Regions from separate parts of the Caloramator sp. CAR-1 genome, predicted to be linked through region 2. Evidence: riboswitches for the same ligand, from Rfam matches in the RefSeq annotation. Region 2 holds a riboswitch; the other holds the start of a gene.
What was found. Region 2 has a riboswitch for glycine ahead of Q3V94_RS04475 (PTS sugar transporter subunit IIC). Riboswitches for the same ligand answer to the same signal wherever they lie in the genome.
Positions count from the first base shown of each region.

Region 1: it holds a riboswitch for glycine, as region 2 does, so the genes downstream of both, Q3V94_RS01970 (GrdX family protein) here and Q3V94_RS04475 (PTS sugar transporter subunit IIC) in region 2, are expected to answer to the same signal.

Region 1 covers NZ_JAUONW010000008.1:16,697-29,080, reverse strand. Annotated here, with positions in the region: gene grdB (glycine reductase complex selenoprotein B) at 1-541, opposite strand, end outside; gene grdA (glycine/sarcosine/betaine reductase complex selenoprotein A) at 572-1,045, opposite strand; gene Q3V94_RS01985 (glycine/sarcosine/betaine reductase component B subunit) at 1,077-2,363, opposite strand; gene Q3V94_RS01980 (co-chaperone YbbN) at 2,445-2,771, opposite strand; gene trxB (thioredoxin-disulfide reductase) at 2,783-3,715, opposite strand; gene Q3V94_RS01970 (GrdX family protein) at 3,727-4,104, opposite strand; glycine riboswitch at 4,198-4,294, opposite strand; gene Q3V94_RS01965 (DegV family protein) at 4,423-5,265, opposite strand; gene trmL (tRNA (uridine(34)/cytosine(34)/5-carboxymethylaminomethyluridine(34)-2'-O)-methyltransferase TrmL) at 5,280-5,747, opposite strand; gene Q3V94_RS01955 (radical SAM protein) at 5,852-7,198, opposite strand; gene Q3V94_RS01950 (DUF362 domain-containing protein) at 7,340-8,482, opposite strand; gene Q3V94_RS01945 (Cof-type HAD-IIB family hydrolase) at 8,493-9,308, opposite strand; gene Q3V94_RS01940 (ECF transporter S component) at 9,321-10,001, opposite strand; gene Q3V94_RS01935 (ABC transporter ATP-binding protein) at 10,012-11,640, opposite strand; gene Q3V94_RS01930 (energy-coupling factor transporter transmembrane component T) at 11,621-12,384, opposite strand, start outside.
Region 2 covers NZ_JAUONW010000014.1:45,092-57,475, reverse strand. Annotated here, with positions in the region: gene Q3V94_RS04510 (AI-2E family transporter) at 1-539, opposite strand, end outside; gene Q3V94_RS04505 (PRC-barrel domain-containing protein) at 548-1,042, opposite strand; gene mnmA (tRNA 2-thiouridine(34) synthase MnmA) at 1,122-2,201, opposite strand; gene nifU (Fe-S cluster assembly scaffold protein NifU) at 2,245-2,676, opposite strand; gene nifS (cysteine desulfurase NifS) at 2,679-3,866, opposite strand; gene Q3V94_RS04485 (Rrf2 family transcriptional regulator) at 3,869-4,309, opposite strand; gene Q3V94_RS04480 (replication-associated recombination protein A) at 4,406-5,719, opposite strand; gene Q3V94_RS04475 (PTS sugar transporter subunit IIC) at 5,781-6,824, opposite strand; glycine riboswitch at 6,890-6,983, opposite strand; gene Q3V94_RS04470 (MFS transporter) at 7,267-8,469, shown strand; gene Q3V94_RS04465 (helicase C-terminal domain-containing protein) at 8,473-10,770, opposite strand; gene Q3V94_RS04460 (hypothetical protein) at 10,784-12,067, opposite strand; gene hcp (hydroxylamine reductase) at 12,145-12,384, opposite strand, start outside.

The sequences.
Region 1 (12,384 bases), on a different contig from region 2:
CGAAATAGTTCTTTCTAATTCCTCTTTCTATATAGCCTTCCTGTGCTGGTGTTCCTATTTCTTCACCCTTTGCAAGCTTTAAGGCAAGTGCAGCCATCTTGGGAACAGCATCCCTCATGCCAACTGCACTGTCTTTAGTAGAAATTATATAAAGATCTTTTTTGTATAAGTCAACACCTGGATTTTCAATATACATACCAGTTACAACTGGTATTCCAAGTTCATCCTTAACAGCCTTTGCAATAGTTGCACAAGCTGTTCCATATCTTCCAGCGTTAAATGCTGGTCCTGCAATAAATATATCTGGGCTATATTTTTTTACCATTTCAAGTATTTGCTTTAAAGCAGCATCAGTATTTTCTGCAAAATATGAGTCACCACATATAACTGTAGCTACAATCTGAGCTTCTCCTTTAAAGGCATTATTTAATGCCATACCTGGTCCTACAAATCCTTCTCTAACTTCTGGGGCTATATGCGCCTTTTCTTCCCCACCAATGTTGGCAAAGAATTGGTTTAGATAATGAACAACTTTAAACATTTAAAATTTTCCCTCCTCTCGGCGGCTTAATCAGTCCTTAAATTGGCTGAACTGCTCCCTTATACCGCTAACTTCTCTGCTTATAGCCTCAACATCAAGAACCATTTCCATCATGCCACATTGTTCTTCATAAACAGCAGCATCGCACTCTTCTTTTATTACAGGTTCGAGGATATGATATACCCTAAGTCCTAATGAAACTCCTGCTAATGGTCCTGCATAAGTTGGGTCACCAGCAGTTACTGTTTCCGCTGAAAGTCCTGCAGATTCAGCTTCAGCAGTTCCTAAAAGAACAACTATATTTTCAGCACCATATTGTTCAGTTAAATCTTTAACTCTTTGTTGGATCTCCAGATCCATTGCACCTGCAGCCGTTCAAACAAAACATTCAGTTGATGTAAATACAACTTCTGCTCCTGCACTCTTTGCACATTCTTCTATTGCTGGGCCTGGGATTCCATCTCTATCGCCAATTGCTATAACCTTTCTATCCTTTAAAATCATATAAATACCTCCTTTTGAAATTGTTTTTCAATTAGAATGTCTTTGCAGATAAATATCCAAATCCTACTTCTGATGTTGCACCTGTTATAACTTGAATTTCTGCTTCTATTGATCCATCTGGTCTTAATGAACCTGCAAAGCCACCTGCTATAACATCTGCAGCTTCTGGATGGCCTATTACCTTCTTCATTGGAGGTAACACAATAACTTCATTTGCATTACCTGCAGTAACAACTGCATCTCCCTTTGGAGTTGAGTCTGCGAGGGATTGTGATGAACCGTCTCTTCCTGCATACTCATCAGTTACAAGAACAGTCTTTATGCCCTTTTCTTCTATCTTATAGCAGTTCATAACAAGGTCAGCATCCGGATTACCAAATCCTTCTTCTGAAATAATAACTGCATCTGCACCTAAGAATTCTACAAGCTTTGCAGTATAGTTTGATGATCTTTCCTTATCAGCAAGATATACGTTTTCATTTGTTATAACACAACCTAAGAAGTTGATATCCTTACCATGTCTTTCATATAAATCTTCAATAATTGGATGATTCATATGAACATAAGTTGGGTTCTTATCACATGCTGATACGCAGTTACCACTGATTATAGCACCATCAAATACTTCTGTTGGATAAATGAATGTTGGAATAATCTTTTTAGCATCAACACCGTATACATAGGTATCATGCAATAAGCCTTGGCTTTGGAGCATGTAAACATAAATAACCTTTGGAAGATTTGGATATTGTGCTACTTGCTGTAAAAGTGGTAATGTTTCATAAACCTTAACTTCATCAGGTGTTACGTTCTTGCCTGCCTTTCCTAAATAAGTAGCAGCTTTTAATCCAACCATTCTTACAGCTTCTTCATGCTCATGTTGTGGAAGATTATCAACTGGTTCGCATATCATTACAACATTATGAGTTTTTGAGAATGGAGTATATTTTGCTCCTTCTCCTGACATATCGATAATACCTTCTTGGAAACCAACAATCTTTCCAGTTGTAACTACAGCAGCTCCCTTTAAAACATGAGTTTTTCCTGAGCCAACTGTATCTACCTTTGAGATAAATCCTGGGAAAATTCCTCCTGGTCCTTCCACTTTAACTCTTGGTTCGATAACATCCTTAACTGGGATTATTCTTGCTTCTTCACCGGGATGAACAATGTCAACGTCGATGGATTTTAATCTTTCATCTCCACCTACTTCCTTTAAAAGTTCCTCCTTGTTGATGAAGAGAATACCATTTTCAACTTTAGTTTCTGGACCAAATTGAACGTCCTTAATATAAATTTTTCCTAATTCGAGGCGCAAAGCCTTCACCTCCTTTAAATTTTGAACACTTACAAGATTCTGAAACTTTATGTCAACCTAGCCTTAGGCTAGGTTGTAAGCCTACTTATAAAATCTTTTAATCATTTCTTCTATATCTGCTGCTGAATGAATCTTATCTGGAGTTAAAACCTCTGCCTTTTCTCCATTTACATACATAATCATTGTTGGAAGACCTAAAACCTTTTGAGCAATAGCAAGTCTTCTATTTTCACTTGTATTTAAGCTGCAGAATTTGATCTTATCTCCATACATCTCTTCGAATTTATGAACATCTGGCATAAGTTGCTTACACTTTTCACATTTATCTCCCCAGAAATCAACAAATACCGGCTTTTCAGTATAATTTAAAACCTCAGCTTCAAAATTATCCTTATTTACTTCTAACATTACTATCCCTCCTATTTGTTAAATTTTTCATTAATATATTCTTCTGCAGCAACAGCAGCAATAGCACCGTCAGCAGCTGCAGTAATAACCTGTCTTAACATCTTCACCCTAACGTCACCGGCAGCGAATACACCTTCTACATTGGTTCTCATTTCTTCATCAGTTGGAATGTATCCCTTTTCATCAAGGGCTATCTTTCCTTCGAAAACCTTAGTTATTGGATCTAGACCAACAAATACAAATACACCATTTACAGGAACCTCTGAAACCTCACCAGTTTGAAGATTTTTAACAACTAAACCTTCAAGTATTTCATCGCCTTTAGCTTCTTCAACAACACTATTTAATATAAACTTAATCTTTGGATGGTTCATAGCCTTTTCAACTAAGTATTTAGCTGCTCTAAATGTATCTCTTCTATGTATAATTGTTACGCTTTCAGCAAACTTTGTTAAATATAAAGCTTCTGTTATAGCTGAATCACCACCACCAATAACTGCAACGTCTAATCCTTCAAAGAAATCTGCATCACATGTTGCACAGTAGGATACTCCTCTTCCTCTTAATTCAATTTCCCCCTTAAATCCTGCAAGTCTTGGAGCTGCACCTGTTGCAATAATTACAGTTTTACCGTGATATTCCCCTTCTTTTCCCTTAACTACTTTAATATTTCCTGAAAAATCTACATCTACAACTTCATCATAAACAAATTTTGTTCCAAATTCCTCTGCTTGATGTTTCATTCTTTCTGTTAAAGCTGGGCCTGTGCAATTTTCAATTGATCCTGGATAATTTTCAAGTTCTGCAGTTGTAGCAGCTTGACCTCCAAATACACCCTTTTCGATAATCAATACATCAAGTTTTGATCTTGACCCATAAAGACCTGCTGCAAGTCCAGCTGGTCCTCCTCCAATTATAACTATGTCATAAACATGATTTGACATTTTACCACCCCTTATCTGTTTAATGCATTATATATTAAATCAAAATCGATAACCTTAAAATCATAAAGAACATTTTCCGGCCATTCCCTTGGCGGTTTATTCTTTATTAAATTTTCTGCTGTTTCTATACTTTTCTCTATATACATTAACGAGTCAACATCTAACTCATCCGATTTTTTTAAACTTAAAGCTACACTTTTATAGGGTGTCTGATTAGGCTTTATACTACCCATTAGAGGATGGGTTAATAATTTATGATGTTTATGAATATAGTCCCTAACTTTATATAAAACATCTAAAAGCTTACCATCTACAAATTCTACTTGATGTTTGTCCTTAAATTTTTCTAAAGCCATATCATTATTCGTTACTATTATTACCTTTTCCATTTAAAATTACACCTCATAAAGTTAAAAACTTTAAATATTAAATAAAAAGAGGATGCAATGTTTGCCATTACATCCTCTGCTTGCCCAGAGTTCTGTCAGCAAATAGTTCTTTTGCCTGAGAGTATCATTAGGTTCGGCTAACCTAACTTACCCCTTCGGCGCCCATCAGGGTCTCTCCTACTTGCTTCATCCAGACATTATTTAACTTTCAATTATATTATATTACATATTAACATAAATTGCTATTGTTTTTTTCAATATTATTAATAAATTTAAATAATTTCCTGCAAATTTTTGTAAATATTACAAGAAAAATTACTATTTACTGAAAAAGCATATTCCAACAACACCCGGTCCTGAGTAAGTAGCTATAACAGTCCCTGCTATAAAATTAAGTATCTTTTCAATATTGTATCTTTCTTTTACCATCGTTCCTAATTGTTCTCTTTCTTCAAAATATGAAACCGTTCCAACAGCTATAGGCTTAGAAGTATCAACATCCATTTCTTCTAAATATTCTGTAAGTCTTTCTATAGCCCTCTTTAGTCCCCTAACTTTATCATATACATATAATTTACCATCCTCCATATGGATTATAGGTTTAATATTTAATATTTTTGCAATTGTTGCCTGAGCACCAGATAATCTCCCACCTTTTTTAATATATTCAAGATCATCAACAGCAAAGGCTACTCTTACTTTTTTGCTATATTCCTTCAAAGTATCCACAACTTCTTTTATAGCTTTGCCTTGTTTTAATAATTCAATAGCTAAAAGAACTAAAAGTCCTGTTCCAAAACTTACAACCTTTGAATCGATAATGTGAATCTTATCCGTATTTAACATTTCTTTTGCTATATTTGCTGATTGAAAAGTTCCACTAACACCAGAGGACAAATGAATTGAAATGATTTCTTTTCCTTCATCAATTAATTTTTTATATACATCGTAAAATTCCTTTGGGTTAACTTGGGATGTTTTAGGCAATTCATCAGATTCATCTAAAAAGCTTATTAACTCATCGATGGATAAATCCACTCCATCTTTATAAGACATACCTTTGTAAGTTACAGTTAAAGGGGCAACTACAACTCCATGTTTTTCAATTATATCCTTAGAAAGGTCTGCTGTGCTATCTGTTACAATTACTATATTTTCCATAGAAACCTCCTTGTTTATTTCATATTTGGAAAGCCAATTTGCCTTAACGCTTCGAACATGATAATAGCTGCTGAATTTGACAAGTTCAAGGATCTATCGGTAGTCTCAACCATTGGGATCCTTATAAGGTTTTCCTTTAAAAGATCCCTTATGTAATCAGGAACACCTGAGGATTCCCTTCCAAAAATAATAAAATCTCCTACATTATATTGAACATCAGTATATAATTTTTTCCCTCGGGTTGTCGATAAAAACATTCTTTTACCTTTATGTTTTTCATAGAATTCTTCAAAACTTTCATAATAATGCACATCTAAATCTTTCCAATAATCCATTCCGGCTCTTTTTAAGTATTTATCTGTAAGCAGAAATCCTAATGGTTTTATTAAATGAAGTGAAGAATTTGTTAAAACACAAGTTCTTCCAATATTGCCTGTATTCTGAGGAATCTCAGGCTGATATAAAACTATATTTAAATTCAATATTATCCCTCCTGAATTCTTTTAATCTTATTTTAACAATCATTTAAAATTTATTCAAGCAGAGTTATCATAAATAAAAGGCATCCATAGCGGATGCCAAATAATTATTTAATAATATGCTTTTCATTCCAAATTTCCTCTGCAACCCTTGCCCATTCATTTGCATAATACATTAGCTTTTCCGATAACTCATCTACTGTTTCATCATCGTTTAATTGTGTTGAATATGCATTAGTTTCATGAACCATTTCCTTTAAGGCTTCTGGATTATCAATTAACGGACAGGGCCTTAATTGATTTTCATTAAATGGCTGTCTCTTTCTATATGCCTTAAATAAAGGAGATTGTAACACTTCCAAAAGTGAGTGTTCTTTTATATTCATATTTGAATAATGGATAAAAGCACACGGTTCACAATCTCCATTTGCATTGATATGGAAATACCTTCTTCCACCTGCTATACACCCTCGTGAAAATTCGCCGTCATTCCAAAAATCCAGAACAAAAATAGGATCCTTTGCTCTTATTTCATTAATTCTTTTATACATATATTTTCTTTGCTCAGGAGTTGCCATAAAGTTAACATCACTGTCTTTTCCAACAGGGACATAAGTAAAATACCAGCCGAATCTACAACCCTTTTCAATCATAAGATCTATATATTCTTGTGATGCAACAGCTTCCGTATTGTATCTGTGATAAGTAGTAGAGAAGCCAAAAACACAACCTGCTTCTTTTAATATATCCATTGCCTTCATAACTGCTTTAAAAGTTCCCTTTCCACGTCTCATATCAGTTTCTTCTTCAAAACCCTCTATACTAAAGGCTACTGCAAAGTTTCCTACCCTTTGCATTTCCTTAGCAAATTCTTCATCTATTAATGTTCCATTTGTAAAGGATAAAAATGCACAATCATCGTGCTTTTCACATAATTTTATTATATCATTCTTTCTAATTAAAGGTTCTCCACCTGAGAAAATATACATATAGATTCCAAGCTGTTTTCCTTCAGTTACAATTCTATCAAGAGTTTCAAAGTCTAAGTTCCATGTTTTATACATTCCAGCCCAGCATCCTATACAATTAAGATTACATGCTGACGTTGGATCCATCAAAATAGCCCATGGAATGTTACAATCATATTTCTTCTCATTTTCAAGCTGCATAGGAATGCCAAAGAAAGTTGCATTTAAAAAGTAATTTATACCGATTTTTTCTCTAACATTAGGATGCGTCTCTGTTAAGAGCTTGTAAGTATACTTATACCAATTGCTATCTTTGTCATCAAGATATTTTTTTATGGATGCTATATATTTTTTATCCTGTTCCCTTATTACTATCTTTTCTGCCCAATTGATTAGCTTAGGAAGATTCTTCTCAGGTTCTTTCAAAACATACTTTACAACTTCCTTTATTGCTGCCTCTCCTAATCTTGTCTTAGCCAAATTCATTGTAAAACCCCCTTTTCCCTTACTATTAAATACTTATTACAAATGATTAAAAAAAATTCCATATTTAATTATACACCTATTTGTTAAAATTGTATTTTTTTAGCAGTTAAATTAACATAAAAAATAGCACAACTAATTGTGCTATTTTAAAAATCTACTAATTATCTTATTTCTATGGATTTTTACTGCCTTCTGAGGGCATAACTCATGGCAACAAAAACATCTTATACAGGTTTTATAATCAACATGTGGTTTGTTATTCACCATTTTAATGGACTTTGGTGGGCACACATCATGGCATCTGTTGCATCCTATACAAACATCATATTGAAAAACTGGTCTTGGTGAAAGATAATAGGTTAAGAATTCCTCAACTCTTTTAGGAACTCTTCCTCTAAAAAAGTTAACGCTTTTTGTATTTGGGAGCTTATATTTTAATATAAAATTATTTATATTTTCACCTTCAAATTCTATGTCATCTATCCTCCCTGTGCATAAATTCCTTTCAATAGCCCTTTGAACTGTCGGAACATCTTCAGGATTTATTCCCATAACATAAGAACCAGCAACATCTAAATAATATGGATTAAAGGATGCCAATATAAGACCAGTTTTTTTAGGCACTCCTGCAGTTGGTCCATCCCCCTCCATTCCAACAATACCATCGATTATAGAAAAATGAGGCTTTACTGTCTCACAAATATCTACAAGCAAATTTGAAAAGTCTTTTATATCTGGCATTTTTAAATGATATTCTGCTTTATAAATTCCGGGTATCATCCCAAATAAAACTTTTACAGCACCTGTATATAATGCCATCCCATGAGTTTTTAACTTCGAAATGGTTATAATTTTATCGCATTCAAAGGGTGGTTTAATCATGTTTAATTTTTTTATCATACAATTTTCAGGAGTTAAAAAATCTTCTGTTCGGCAGTCATAATTTAATTTTGAACCGGAATTTTTAGCTGCCTCTTCAATGCCACAAACTTTATAAAGGGATTTCAAAACCTTTTCGTTATATGGTCCTCCTGGACTATCCCCGATTATAACATCGCAGCCATAATCCACTAATTTTTTTGCCACAGCTTCAACTACCATAGGATGGGTTGTTGCGGCATCATCTGGATGTTTTTTCATAACAAGATTAATCTTTAAAAAAACTTTATCATTTTTATTTACAACTTTGCCTATCCCACCAGCCATATCAAAAATTTTATCAATTGCACTATAAACCTCTTCTCTATTATAATTTTCACACTTTGATAAAAATACCTTTTCCATAATGACCCCCTTATAATATATAATTTTCAATAAATTTTGCTATACCATCATTGTCATTAGAATCTATTATCAAATCTGCAATATTCTTTAATTCTTCGGTTGCATTACCCATAGCAATCCCAAGCCCTGCGTATTCTACCATTGATATATCGTTTTCATTATCACCAATACAGATTACTTCATCGCTTTTTAAATTATAATAATCAGCTAGTATTTTAACAGCATTACCCTTTGATGTGTTCTCCGCCATAATTTCAAAATTATTATCAAAAGAAGAAAAAACAGAAACATCCATGTTGTTTTTTATATGTTCTTTAAGTTTAAAAAGTTTATCCAATTCATCTGACATAACAACGATTTTAAGAATGTCATTTTCTTGGATTACATCATATAAATCTTTAACTATTTCAACTTTAACCCTTTCATTCTCCGGAATTTGCTGATTCCATAAGGTATAATTTTTTGATGAATAAATTAATTTTGTAGAGTAAATGGTATCTTCAGTAAAGACATGAGGAATAAATCCTTCATTTTCTGCAAGCTTAATTATTTCCTTTGCCTTTTCCTTTTGTAAGCATTTTTTATATATAATTCTATCTTCATCCTTTTCTCTAATATAGGCACCATTTGAAGCAATAATAGGAGCTTTAGTCCCAATTAGCTTTGCATAAAATAAAGCCGAAGTAAAAATTCTTCCTGTGCATACTACAAGCTTAATACCTTTTTGGTCAGCCTTTTTTAAAGCCATCTTAGTGCGTTCTGTTATCTCCTTATTACTATTTAACAATGTCCCATCCATATCCATTGCAATCATCTTATATCTCATTTTATTGCCTCCTCAGTCAATATATTCCACCTCGAATCTTTTAATGAATCTATCTAATATTTTAACAAATTTATTTGAAAATAATATGCTAAATATTATGTTGCCAATAGCATGCATAGAATCAAATACTAAGCTGCTTGCTACACCAAGTAAAACCGCATTAATGGTTAATGGGCGAATAAACCCCACAACAAACCACATATCCAATATTATTCCATAAATAAACCCCCACAAGCCACAAAAAATCGTAAATATTACTATGTTGTAGTTACTTATAAGTTTTCTTAAAACTCCAAAAAATACTCCGCACAACCCCCATCCAAGCATTTGCCATAAAGTCCATGGACCATGCCCTAAAAAAAAGTTTGATATAAAAGCAGATAATACACCTACAATAAATCCCTCAACGGAACCTAAAGTATAGCCCGACACTGCCACAATAAAAGTAGTAGGTTGAACATTAGGAACACCCGCAAAGGGAATTCTAAAAACACCTCCCATTGCAGCCATAGTTGATATTACTGCTAATTTTTTTGAATCTATGCCCTTAAATTCAAACAATAAGAAAAAGTAAATAATAATTAAAACAGCCGATATTGTTATCATAGAATTTAAACCGATATTAAAATAAGTCAAAATTATAATTAAAGCTATAAAAATAACAAAAAATAGTCCATTTATTAACTTTTTCATATTATCACCATCAATAATTAGTTATCCTTTTTAGTATTTCTATGCCTTCCTTTGAATTAACGACTTTTATTTTATCTTTAAAAATTCTTGAAATCTGTGGAGAATAATATATAGCATCGCAAAGTATATCTAAGGTTTTCCCATGAGCAACAATTTCACCTTGGTGCATTATCATAGTTGAATCGCAAAAATCACCAACAAAATCACTGTCATGGGTTATTATTATAACTGATTTACCTAAAGAGGCATATTCCTTTATAAAATTTCCTATTTCTATTTTATGATAAATATCTATTCCTCTGGTTGGTTCATCTAAGATTAAAATATCCGGTTTTGTTACAACAGTGCATGCTATAGCAAGCCTTTGCTTCTGCCCTCCGCTTAAATCCCGAGGATTTTTATCCATTATTCCATATAAATCAAATTTTTTCAATAATTCTATTACTTTTTCCCTATCAAAGTCACCAATATTTCTCAAACTATAAGAAGCTTCATCAAACACTGTATCTCTGCCAAAATAAAGTGTTGGATTTTGGGCCAAGTATCCGATGCTTTTTACTCTTTCAACATCATTTAATCTTTCTATTTCCTTACCATTTAAAATGATTTTACCTTTAAATTTCTTTATTAACCCAACTAATATTTTTGATAAAGTTGTTTTCCCTGCTCCATTATGCCCCATTATACCTAATACTTCACCTTTATGTAGATTAAAATTTATATTTTTTAGGATAGGTCTATTTGGACTATACTCAAAATATAAATCCTCTACCTTTAAAATTTCATCTTTAAAACTTTTTATATTACTGTCTCTTTTATTAGGGACATTTTTATTAGCTATTATTTTTTTGGCTTCTTTTATATTTAACGGAACAGCTTTAAAACCAGCTTCTTTAAAAATAATCGACACTTTAGGCAAAAAATTAATTTTCTCTATATAAATATTAATTTCATCTTTGCCAATCTCATTAATTATTCTTCCATCTTGCATAATCAATATTTTGTCAGCCATATCAAAGCTTTTATCCAGCCTTTGTTCAACTAAAATTATTGTCTTACCCATATCCTTATTTAATTTGTTTATAGCATTTAAAATTTCATCAGCAGAAATTGGATCAAGTTGAGATGTTGGTTCGTCTAATAAAATCACCTCTGGATCCATGGCTACTACTGAAGCTATTTCTACCTTTTGCCTTTCCCCACCTGAAATATTATTTATTGATTTTTCCTTTATAAAGTCCAAATTAAATAGGTTACTAACCTCTGCTATATTTTTTTTCATGCGTGTTATGTCCATATTCAAATTTTCCATTCCAAAAGCTATTTCTCTTTCTATCGTGTTATAAACGCTTTGTTTCTCTGGATCTTGAAAAATGAATCCAACAGTTTCAAATAGCTCTTTTTTTGATATATCTTTTATATTCTTATTTTTTACAAGGACTTGCCCCTTAATCTTCCCCCCATAAAAATTTGGAATAAGCCCATTTATTGTTCTTAATATCGTTGACTTACCACATCCTGAAGGCCCTACAATCAATACAAAATCCCCTTCATTTATAGTCAAATTTATATTTTCAAGGGCCGGTCTTGAAGTTTCGGGATAATAATAAGTAAGATCCTTAATTTTTATCATTTCCATTAATCCACCACCAATTTACAAATACTATTGAATAAAAAACAAATAAAATTATTATTTCATATACTGTAATTTTTTTTAAAGGACTATCGATTTGGGGAAAAAATTTAAAAGAATTTAAACCTAATATTAACTGCCCTATTAAGAATCCAATTGAAATAGTGCACATTAAAATTATAACATAATCTCTAAAATTGAAATTTTGATTTTTAAAACTACTTCTTTTTGTTGAACCATATCCTCTTGAATACATCGCCTCTGCCAATTCTATCGAGTCCTCAAGGGAAGATAAAAACAAAATATTTACTACTTCACCATAGGATTTTATTCGTTTATAAAGATTTCCTTCAAATGTATTTCCCCTAATAAACTCAATTTCTTTAATATTATTTATTTGATTTATTAAACTAAAGCTCAGTCTATACACTAGGCTCATGACCAGTGAAGATTTACCAAATATTTTTGATATGATACTAAAGGCATCATCTGGATTTATTATTAAATTTCCAAAAGCAAATGTCATCATTATTGCAATAAGTCTTGATGCCATAAACAAGGAATAATAAAAAGATTCTAAAGTTATGTAAAAGTCCCCGATAATAAATATCTGTGTCTCTCCATTCTTGTTTATCAATAAATTAAAAATAATAATTATAAGTGCAATAAAAACTGAAAACCTAAAAAAAGCAAAAACTTCTTTATGTATCTCGTTAACTTTAGCAAGTAAAATTAGTGAAATTAAAATAA
Region 2 (12,384 bases):
CCTTTATAGGGAATCAATGATTTAAGACTTCTTTTAAAATATTCTGTATCAACAAGAAAATAATAAACGAAAACAGGTATTAATATATAAGTAGGAAGTGAGGATATAAATTTTAAAATATTATCAAATAAATTTCTCATTTCATTAAAAACTCTGTCCTGAATCTTTAAAATAGTGTCATCTAAAATCGATCTTAAATATATTGGGACTTTAATTTTATCTATTATGCCGAAAAGTCTTTTAATCTCATTTGAAATGTCATCTGCATTGTTAATTAACTCTATAAGTTCCTTTGTTATAATCGGAAAAAGATAATAAATTATGATAATGATTAGAAATATAAATAAAGTCAATGTTATAAAGACGGATACTTTATAATTTTTAATCCTTTTATCGATGTTTTTAACGACTGGATGTAGTATATAAGCAATAAAAATCGAAACAAGCAATGCTCTTAAATAATTTATAATTATATATAAAAATATAAAAATAAAGAGCAAATATAAACTAATCAAAAAGCATTTAATCACTCTATTCATAATACCCCTCATACAATTGAAATTTCGTTAATTATTTCAAGAGAAGTATTCTTTACAATTGTTTCCTCACTATCTAAAATATCTTCATTATCCAGCAACACTACTCTTCTTCCATTAACTAGGTCATCAAATATTCCAAGGGAAATAACAAGGGCCCTAATCCTTCCTGTTTTTTCATCAAAGATAACATCAGCAAGGGAACCATACTCCTTTGAATTATCAGTTCTTACGTTAGCCCCTAAAATTCTAGTTAACAAATATTTTTGAAGGCATTTATTTTTAATATTGTTTACCTTATAACACTTATTGTTTAAAACTATGTTATCCTCTTCAAAGATAACATCATTAATTCTAACATAATAAAAACCTTTTTCATTAGTAGGATTAATAACGTATAAAGCAATTTTTTTATTTTTGCAATCAACAATTATATCCTCTAAAAAACCAATTTTTCTATTACTGAAAAAAACTTCCCTTCCCTTAACATCCAGAAATCTCAACATACAACCACCCCAAACTACTACTACTTATTATTTACCATTTTCAAAAAAATAAGCCTTAAAGATGTAATCTTTAAGGCTTCTATAAAACTTCTTTAATTACTCCTCCACCAACTACTATATCACCATCATAAAATACAACCGACTGTCCCTTTGTAATTGCCCTTTGGGGCTCATCAAATTCTACCATAACTCCTTCCTTGTAAGGTGTTATAATAGCCTTTGCCTCCTTTGCAGTGTATCTTATCTTAGCACTAACCCTCATAGGGCCATCTAGCTTATCGAAGGGAATAAAGTTTAAATCCTCTGCATAAAGTTTATTCTTAAATACTTCCCCCTCATCGCCTATTACAACTAAATTCTTCTCAGGAATAATATCCACTACAAACACAGGTCTACCAAGAGCAAGTCCAAGTCCCTTCCTTTGTCCGATTGTATAATGAACTATACCTTTGTGTTCACCCAAAATATTCCCATTAACATCAACAAAATATCCCTTTTCAACCTTATCAGGGACTCTTCTTTCAATAAATCCTGCGTAGTCGTTATCAGGAACAAAGCAAATTTCTTCGCTATCAGGCTTATTAAATACCAAAAGCCCTATATCCTCCGCTATTTTCCTTACCTGTTCTTTAGTATATCCCCCTAAGGGCATTAGGGTATGGGCAAGCTGATGCTGAGTTAAATTATACAGCATATAGGTTTGATCCTTCTTTACATCCCTTGACCTTATTAAAAGATATCTTTTTCTTTCGTCATCATATTTAATTGAGGCATAATGCCCTGTTGCAACATATTTAGCCCCAAGAGCATTTGCCTTTCTTAAAAATTCGTCAAATTTTATATACTTGTTGCAGGCAATACACGGATTAGGTGTTCTTCCTGCAAGATACTCATCGATAAAATAATTTATTACCTTCTTTTCAAATACTTCCCTAAAATTCATGACATAATAGTATATTCCAAGCTGATCAGCTACCCTTCTTGCATCATTAACAGCAGAAATCGAGCAGCATCCTCCAACCTTTTCCTCATAAAATACATCCTTTGGAACTAAAGTCATAGTTATACCTATAACATTGTAACCCTGTTCCTTAAGTAGGTATGCAGCAACAGAACTATCTACTCCTCCGCTCATTCCTACTACAACCGTTTCCTTCATTAAATCACCCCACTAAAATACCCCGGAAAATCCGGGGCTTTTATTATTCATGGTGTTCGTGATGATCATGGTCTCCTTTGGAGAATTTATCCTCCCACGGTTCTAGACCGTTTTTAATCCTATAATCATTTATCGCCTTATGAATAGCTTCTTCGGCGAGAATTGAACAGTGCATCTTCACCGCTGGAAGCCCATCCAAAGCTTCAGCAACTGCTTTGTTAGTTAAATTCCAAGCCTCCTCTACTGTTTTCCCTTTTATTAGCTCTGTTGCCATGCTGCTTGAAGCAATTGCTGCACCACAACCAAAGGTTTTAAACTTAACATCTTTAATAATATTATCTTCTATCTTTAAATAAATTTTCATCATATCCCCGCATTTAGGATTTCCAACTTCTCCTATTCCATTTGCATCAGGTATTTCACCAACATTTCTTGGATTCATAAAATGTTCCATTACTTTATCGCTGTATTCCATAGTTATTTTTCCCCCTTTATAAATTTTTCATACAAAGGCGACATCTCCCTAAGCCTTTGAACTATATTAGGTAATACTGAAAGAACATAATCAACATCTTCTTCTGTATTCATATCCCCAAGGGATAATCTCAAGGAACCATGGGCTATTTCATGTGGAAGGCCAATAGCAAGCAGAACATGGGATGGATCTAGTGATCCTGAAGAACAGGCACTTCCAGTTGATGCACATATTCCAAATTGATCAAGAAGTAAAAGTAAAGATTCTCCCTCTATAAACCTAAAGCTTACATTTATATTTCCAGGAAGTCTCCTTTCAGGATGTCCGTTTAGTTTTGTATAAGGAATCTTTTCCATAATACCATTCAAAAGTCTATCCCTTAACTTTCTAATCTTTTCATTATGTCCATCTATGTCCTCTGTAGCAAGCTCAATAGCTTTTCCAAGCCCTACAATACCTGGAAGGTTTTCGGTTCCGGCCCTCCTTCTTCTTTCCTGCCCTCCACCATGGATTAGGTTATCGATCTTTACACCTTTTCTTATATATAAAGCTCCGACTCCCTTTGGCCCATAGAACTTGTGGGCAGCTAAAGATAGAAGATCTATATTCATTTCCTTAACATCTATTTTTACATTTCCAATTGCTTGAACTGCATCTGTGTGAAATATAATTCCCTTTTCCCTTGCTATTTTTCCTATTTCAGCAATAGGCTGTATTGTTCCAATCTCGTTATTTGCAAACATTATTGTGATTAGGATTGTTTTATCAGTAATAGCTCTTTTAAGTTCATCAAGATCTACCATTCCATATTCATCTACATCTAAATAAGTAACTTCAAAACCATGCTTTTCAAGATATTCGCAGGCATGCAAAACCGCATGATGTTCTATCTTAGTTGTTATTATATGGTTTCCTTTATCTTTATTAGCAAAGGCAACTCCTTTAATTGCCCAGTTGTCCGCCTCAGAACCACCGCCTGTAAAAAAGATCTCATCTGGAAGAGCATTTAAAGCCTTTGCTACCTTTTCCCTTGCATCTTCAATAGCCCTTTTTGATTTCCTTGCAAAGGTGTAAACCGACGATGGATTGCCAAAGTTTTCTGTAAAGTAGGGAAGCATTTCCTCTAAAACTTCTTTTTTAACATATGTTGTTGCGGCATGGTCCATGTAAACAAATCTTTTCCCTTCCATACCTATTCTTCCTTTCCTTTAGTTTTTTCTTGCAGGTTATTATAATCGTTAACCACATCTTGTAAAGTAGTTGAATTTAAAATATCATTGATGCTATTGCTAATCTTTAACCATAAAAGTCTTGTTGCACAATAATTTATCCTTGAACAATTCATTTCTTGCGTTATGCAATCAGAAACTTCAATTGGACCTTCTAAAACATTAAAAATATCTGCTATAGTTATTTCCTCGGGTGGACGTGATAAAACGTAACCTCCTTGTGCTCCCCTAATGCTCTTAACAAGCCCAGCCTTTCTAAGGTTTGAAAAAAGCTGTTCTAAATAATATTCAGATATATTTTGCCGTTCTGCAATTTCTTTTATTGAAACGGGGGCGCCACCATGGTGAAGGGCAAGTTCAAACATTGCCTTAACCCCATATCTCCCCCTAGTTGAAAGCTTCATCCTATCACCTCTAATTCTGACTAAAAAAGTAGGATTTCATTTTAAGATTAACATATCCGAGTAAAATTGTCAATTTTATAGTTAAAAAAATTTCAATTATTTTTTCCATAAGCGGTTAATTCTTTCTTTAATTTTTGCTTCATAACCATTTCCAGAAGGCCTGTAATACTTTCTATCCTTTATTTTTTCTGGTAAATATTCTTGATATACAAAATTTCCTTCAAAATCATGGGGATATTTATAGCCTATCCCTCTACTGAGACTTTTTGCACCTTTATAGTGGGCATCCCTTAGAAAACCTGGAATTTCTATATTAGGATTCTTCCTTGCGTCTTCTATTGCCTCATCGATTGCTAAATAGGAAGCATTGCTCTTTGGTGCACAAGCTACATACAGAGCAGCCTGGGATAAAATAATCCTTGCCTCTGGCATGCCTATAAATTCAACAGCCTTTGCAGCAGATACTGCAACATTTAGAGCCATAGGATCAGCATTTCCAACATCCTCGCTTGCACATATAACTATCCTTCTTGCTATAAACATCGGATCCTCCCCAGATTCTAACATTCTTGCAAGATAGTAAACAGCAGCATCAGGATCCGACCCCCTCATGCTTTTTATAAAGGCTGATATCACATCGTAATGGTTATCTCCATCTTTGTCATAATTTAAGGGCGGTTTTTGCATACATTCTGAGGCATCCTCTAAAGTTATAACTACCCTGCCATCTTCCTTTTTAGATGTCAAAACCGCCATTTCAAGAGCATTTAAGGCTCTTCTTACATCCCCTCCACTACATTTTGCAAAAAACCAAAGAACCTCATCAGAAACTTCGATATCCCTTCCTTTGTATCCCCTTTCACTAGTAAGTGCCCTTTTTAGCACCTTAAAAATATCCTTTTCTTCTATGGGTTTTAATTCAAATATTAAAGATCTTGAAAGGAGAGCTTTGTTAACTTCAAAATAGGGATTTTCAGTTGTCGCTCCAATCAAAACAACAGTTCCCTTTTCAACATATGGGAGGAGGGCATCCTGCTGAAGCTTATTAAATCTATGTATCTCGTCAATAAAAAGAAGGGTTCTTTTGCCATATAACTTTTGGACCTTGCTTGCTTCATCAGTAACCTGCTTTATCTCACTTAAATTGGATGTTACTGCATTTATCTGCCTAAACTCTGATTTTGTAGTATTGGCTATTATCCTTGCAAGGGTAGTTTTTCCTGTTCCAGGTGGGCCATAAAGTATTACAGATGTTAAATTATCTGTAGCGATAGCCCTATAAAGCATCTTTCCCCTTCCTACAAGATGCTCCTGCCCGACAAACTCTTCTAAGCTCTCAGGTCTCATCCTTTCTGCCAAGGGCTCTAATTTTTCTTTATTTTGTTTATTTATATAATCAAACAAATCCATATACATCACCAAAATTTATTATACCACAAAAATTAAAGGGGCGCTTAAATTGCCCCTTATATTATACAGCATTATCGATAGGATATTTTTTTACTATTAATCTTTTTTCCCTAATCCTTTTAATGAACATATAAATCGTAGTTCCTACAAATCCACCAATAAGTCCTCCTATTGCTGCTAATAATAATGCTATTATTACTTTTTTAGGACTATTAAAACCAAAGGGAGCTAAAAGGCCTGGAATTGGCGATGCTGTCCCCGGTGCATTGTTGATTATTTTAAAATAAGCTGCAACAATCCCTGCAATTCCACCAACTATAAAATCAGAAAAATAAATTACAACAGCATTTTTGGTTACCAAATCTGCCTGTGTCAATGGTTCAAGCATAACTGCAATCACATTACCTTTGTCTCCTATTTTTAACCTTTTAAAAACAACTCCATTCGTAAAGGCTCCTCCAAAGCTTGCAATCCCCGCAATCCCCATTGCTAAACCCTTTAAATTTAACATCGCAGTTAAAGCCATAGAACTTAGTGGTGATGTGCAAATTATCTTAATAATTCCGCCAAGCAAAAATCCCATAACAAAGGGTGATTGTTCAGCTGCTACTCTTATAACATCTCCGATATTTAAAAGGGTGCTATTAACTAATGGTGTAGATGCTTGAGCTATTAGTCTTGATAGCGGTGCAATAATTAGCGCACCTCCAATTATATCAATGCCCTTGGGTAATTTTTTCTCTAAAATTGGTCCAGCAAGACCAATTAAATATCCAACAAAAAAGCCAGGCAATATTCCCATTCCCTTTAAGGCTGCAGCTGCAACAACAGCATATATAGGGTTTGCACCCATGTTTATCGAAACAAGAGCAGCTGCAATAACTCCACCCATGCTTCCTGAAGATGACCCAACTTCACCTAAAAATTTAATTCCTAAAAAATCCCCAAAAATATACTTAAAAATTGCCTCAATTAAAAATGTAGCAACAGCAGCACCAGCAAGACCTGACATAGCCTTTTCTCCTTTTGGTGCCTTAAAACTAAAGGCTGAAAAAAAGCCAAGAACAATTAAAAGTAAAAAAATTCCCTTTAATACTTCTAGCATAAAAACCCCTCCTTTATGATATAAAAATAAAAGGACAAGGAAAAAGAAGCATAAAAAGATTATGCTTCCCTTTCCCTGTCCTTTTATCTGAAAGCTTCTCTGCACACAAATGCAGATTACTTCTTCGATGCCCAAACGGGTCTCTCCAGGGTTGTGTCCGGCCATTGTATCTAACCTGAAAGTTTCGGAATGGATCGGAAACTTCCATTCCTTGCTTCTCCGGTCATCGAAAATTCGATGTCTTCAATGGCCTTCATCCACCAATATTTAGTTTGTAATGTAATTATATTCCAAAACTATCCTGAAGTCAATTAAATATTTGTAATATCTATAAATATTATTAATATTATCAATAAATATATTTATTTTGTCATAATATTGAATTTTATCAATACAATGATATAATTTATAAAAGGTTAAAGCTAAATTTAGGAGGTTAAAAATGAAAATAGATAAAAAACTGAAATGGAATATGACGTATTATCTTCTATTCGAACTTTTTTTAGGCATATTCGTAGGTGCATATGGATTTTTGCTTGGGCCATACGTTATGCATAGAGGATATAAAGAAGATATAGTAGGAACGTTATCCTTGATTCAAACGATATCCTTTGCACTTTTTGCTTATGTTACAGGTATTTTAAGCACTAAATTCAGCGATAAAGCATTGTTTGCTGCAACATCCTTTTTATGCTTTATCAGCTCAGTTTTACTGGCAACTTCTAAAAACTTTATTTATATAATTCTAGCAGTAATTGTATATGCATTAGGTCTTTCCATCGTCGTGGTTATAAAAACTCCCTTTATAGTTAGAAATACTAAAGGTTTCAATGCCGTTAAGGTTATAAGTATTATATTAACCTACTGCGTTACTACGAACTTAGTAGGAAACTATCTTGCTGGAAATTTAACAAATAAATTTGATTATGAAAAAACATGGATAATCTTCGCTTTTTTTGCCCTAGTAAGTTTCTTACCTGCTATTTTTATTAATACCGACAAAAAAGAAGTTACTTTTTCAAAGGCAAATATAAAAATTAATTTTACTCCGAGGATGTTTTTTTTAATAATGTATACATCTTTAGGTTCCTTTGCCTTTGGACTTATTGGTCCTTTTTATACAACCTTTCTCATAAGCAAATTAAACTTAAATACATTAAGTGCTTCCTTTATCAACAACTTTAATATTATTGGAATGATTCTAGCTATGCTGCTTTCTCCATATTCATCTAAAATATTTGGAAAGACAAAAACCCTCTGGTATGCTAAGCTCTTGTCTTTTCCAATAATATTTATCCTTTCTTTTGTAAAATTTAATTCAATATTTTTAATCGGCATTTTATCTATTTTATATCTTTTAAGGGCTTTATTTTTAAATGTTCCTATCCCCATCGAAAGTGACCTTATTATGAAATCAGTTGCTGAAGAGGAACAAGCAAAGTTTAACAGCGTTGTAGTTTTAGCAAACAACCTAACCGTTGCTCTTTCTTCCCTCATGGCTGGATTTATAATCGCAGAGATGCCTAATGGATATGAAATTACATTTATAATGAGCTCTATATTTTTCTTAATGCAAGGATTTTTGTTTTATAAATTTTCATCAAATTTTATAAAGAAAAAAAGAAATGATGGCTTATCCTTTTAGCCATCATTTCTCTTTCCAAAACCTTTTTAGTGCATTTATCACATCTTCATTTCCTTTTACTATTTTCAATGGTTTCCAAAGGTCAGGAATTAAATTATTATATGGTCTTTTTAAAAACCTATCATCAAACAATAGGGCAACTCCCCTATCATTTTCTGTCCTTATAAGCCTTCCAACTGCCTGCATCACTCTATTAAAGCCAGGATAAATATAAGCATATTCAAATCCCTTTCCAATCCTTCCGTCAAAATATTCCTTTAGCACATTTCTTTCAAAATTAATCTGCGGAAGGCCTACACCAACTATACAAACACCTATAAGTTTTTCTCCTGGAAGGTCTATACCCTCACCGAATAGTCCCCCTAAAACTGCAAAGGCTATTAAGGTTTTTTCGCTATCTTCGCTAAACCTTTTTAAAAAATCTTCCTTTTCTTCCTCCGTCATATCGTTCCTTTGAACGATTAATTCTACATTATCCTGAGGAAACCTTTTTAAAACCTCGTTTAAGTATAAATAAGAAGGAAAAAACACTAAATAATTTCCCTTTTTATATGTTAGGCTTTTTATTCCATCAACAACCCTTTCATAAGTATTTTCCCTATCATTAAGTCGCGTTGAAATATATGGGTTAAGCATAACACAAATATTTTCCTTTGAAAAAGGAGAGGAAAGTTTAAGTTTATAAGAACTGTCCCCACCTAAAAGGTCCATATAATAACTTAAAGGAGTAAAGGTAGCTGAAAATAAAATAGCTGCTTGTGCTTTATCCATAATGTCCTTTAATATTTTAGAAGGATTAATACATAATAATTTAACTAAAATATCTTCCTCCTTTAAAAAAAGCGTTCTATAATTTTCATCATAAAGTTCCACTATTTTTTTAAATCTTTTTATGTCAAAATACAAGTTTAATAATTCTTCATCTTTCATTAAATTTTTTAGGACAAATTCCTCTATAACCTCTTCACATTTGTTTATTCCTTTTAAAAACTCATCTTCTATAGTCATAGCGACTTTATCCATTTCAATGCTTTCTCTTAGCCCATTAAAATAATTTATGACCCTTCCTAAAGCTAAATTCAGTTTTCTAAAGGATTTAAATTTTTGCTTAACTTTAAAAAACTCGTTATATGATAAAGTTATAGAAAACATATCCCTTGCTCTATCTACAAGGTTATGGGCTTCGTCTATAAGATAAACATAATCGTTCTTACTTTCAAAGGAATATCGCTTTAAACTTGAGGTTATGTCAAATATATAATTATAATCACAAATTATAACATCGCAAAACATTGATAAATCTAATGAAAATTCAAAGGGACAAACATTGTATCTTCTCGAGAGCTCTTCTATCCTTCCCTTATCAAAAAAATCCATAGAAAGAGAATTTAAAAGAGCATCGTTTATTCTATCATAATGTCCTTTAGCAAACTGGCATTCTATTGGATTACATTTTAACTCATTAGGACATATTTTTTCCTTTGAAGTTAATGTTATTGATTTAATAATCAATCCCTTTTCCTGCAAAAGCTTAATAGCATCCTCTGCAGAAGCTTTTCCAACTGTTTTTGCAGTTAAATAAAATATTTTTGAAGTAGGGCCTAATAACGTCTTAAGAGCAGGAAATAGAGTCCCCATCGTCTTTCCTGTTCCGGTAGGGGCTTCTAAAAAAAGTTTTTTACCCTCCATTATCGTTTTATATACCGCAACTGAGAGTTTTCTTTGACTTTCCCTAAAGGCTGGATAGGGAAATTTTATTTCCTTTATCGTTTCATTTCTTTTATTAATATGTTCTAACGACTTTTCTAGAAACTTTATGTAACCCTCAACCAGTTCGTCAAAAAACTCTTTTAAATCATTGATTGTATAATCGTATTCAAAGGCTCTACTTTCTAAGGAATCTGTATTAACATAGATTAATCTGACTTTTATTCTTTCTAAATTATTTTCCTTAAGGAACATATAAGCATAGCACCTTGCCTGAGCAAGGTGCATAAAATTTACATCTATATCCTCTATTTTCTTTGTTGTTGTTTTTATTTCTTCTAAAGTATAAATCTCTCCAAATCGCAATCCATCTATTCTTCCTGAAATTTCAATACTATATTTTTCGTTTTTGATTAAATGTTTAACATAAACCTCAGCCTGATCATTTTTTCCGTAATTTTTTTGAATCATCCTATGAATCCGTGCACCCTCCTGTGCCCTATCAACAGTAGCTAATAATCCTGTTTCTATATCGCCCCTTCTTAATATAAATTCCACAAGTTCCCTTACTGAAATTTTTATTAATTTTTCCATTACGTCCCCTCTCTTATTTTTTATTGCTAAAAAGATGAATAACATTACCCTCTTTATGGAGTTTTCTTTTCGGTTTTTCTTCAACCACCATCTCCTCAGTTTTTTCATCCAAAAGCTTAATTAGCTCTTCTAGCTCTTTAGGGTCTATATTCTGCCAAAAATCCTGCATTTCAGGATTGCTATATATTTCATTCTTAGTCATTAAGATTTCATCGATATTTACAGGGGTGTCAAAAACATCCTGCAATCTACTCCTGTCGCTTCTTTTCATTAGTTTATTACCAAAATGGCTAAGATCGTAAATTAGGAATGGATCATTTAAAAGGTCATATGAAGAATATCCTTCTTTTAGTATTATTTCGGCATCGTTAAAAATAAAATCAAAATTAACTTTTGATATATAACATGGCTGAATAATAGGAATAAAATAACTTAAAGGAATAACAAAATATTTTACTAAATAGGCTGAAACTATAAAATAATTTTCATAATAGGTCTTTGATTCATCATTATCTATTCCTAAGGCATAATTCACAAATTCGTCCTTATTTATATTTAGTGCTGCTAATGTTTTGTCTAAAAGTTTTTGGAGCATAGTTTTATTTTTAATATATCTTTTTAGACAGCTAACGGTATAAGGATTCATGTCCCCAAAGAAATTTTCAAATAGCTGAGCCGCTATTGGTAACCAAAAATCTATTATTTTTAAATATGATTTGCTATCGTTGAAAAAATTCACATCAAAATCGTTTCCTGTTAAAAATACCTTTTTGCCTATATCCTCATAAGAAAAGGCACTAAAATATGACGCAATGTTAAATAATTGAAACAGGTAGTATTCATCTTTTACAAATATATTATCCTGTACATTTTCAAAAATCGTTTTAAAATCCATTTTTTTTAACTCAAATTTTTTACCTAAAAAGAATCGTTGTAGAGATCTTATGTCATCAAATATAGAGTTATTATCAAGAGTAAAAACTCTATACTCTATCTTAAAGTCCCTTATTTCATTTTCAATAAATATCGGAACAACGTTAGGGACAACAGCGATTTCGTCTCCAAAGTTTTCATAAATTATCCTATTAAAAATATTTGCTGGTGAAAAATATGTGTTATCAATCAAGGTTGAATAAAACCACTTTAAAAAAATAATTTGGCTATTCTTCTTTATGGCTAATTTCTTTTTCTTCTCGCTTCTTTTTATCCTTTTAAAGGATTCTATAAATTCATTTTTGTATACGCTAAATAATTTATTTATTTCTTCATTTGATTTCAAAAAATCTAATACCTGCATATTCAACCCTCTCCCTATAAATTTATAAATTAATTATAAAACAAAAAAGAAAAAATAAAAAGGAGAGGATACCTCTCCTATGATAAAATTTCTTGTAAATCATGTTCTGCATTAGATATCGGCATAATATTGTAGTTGTCTATAAGAACCTGTAAAATATTTGGAGTTATAAAGGCAGGTAATGTTGGTCCTAGTCTTATATTTTTAATACCTAAATGCAAAAGCGTTAATAATATAGCCACTGCTTTTTGTTCATACCATGACAACACAAGGCTTAGCGGTAAGTCATTAACTCCACACTTAAAGGCATCAGCTAG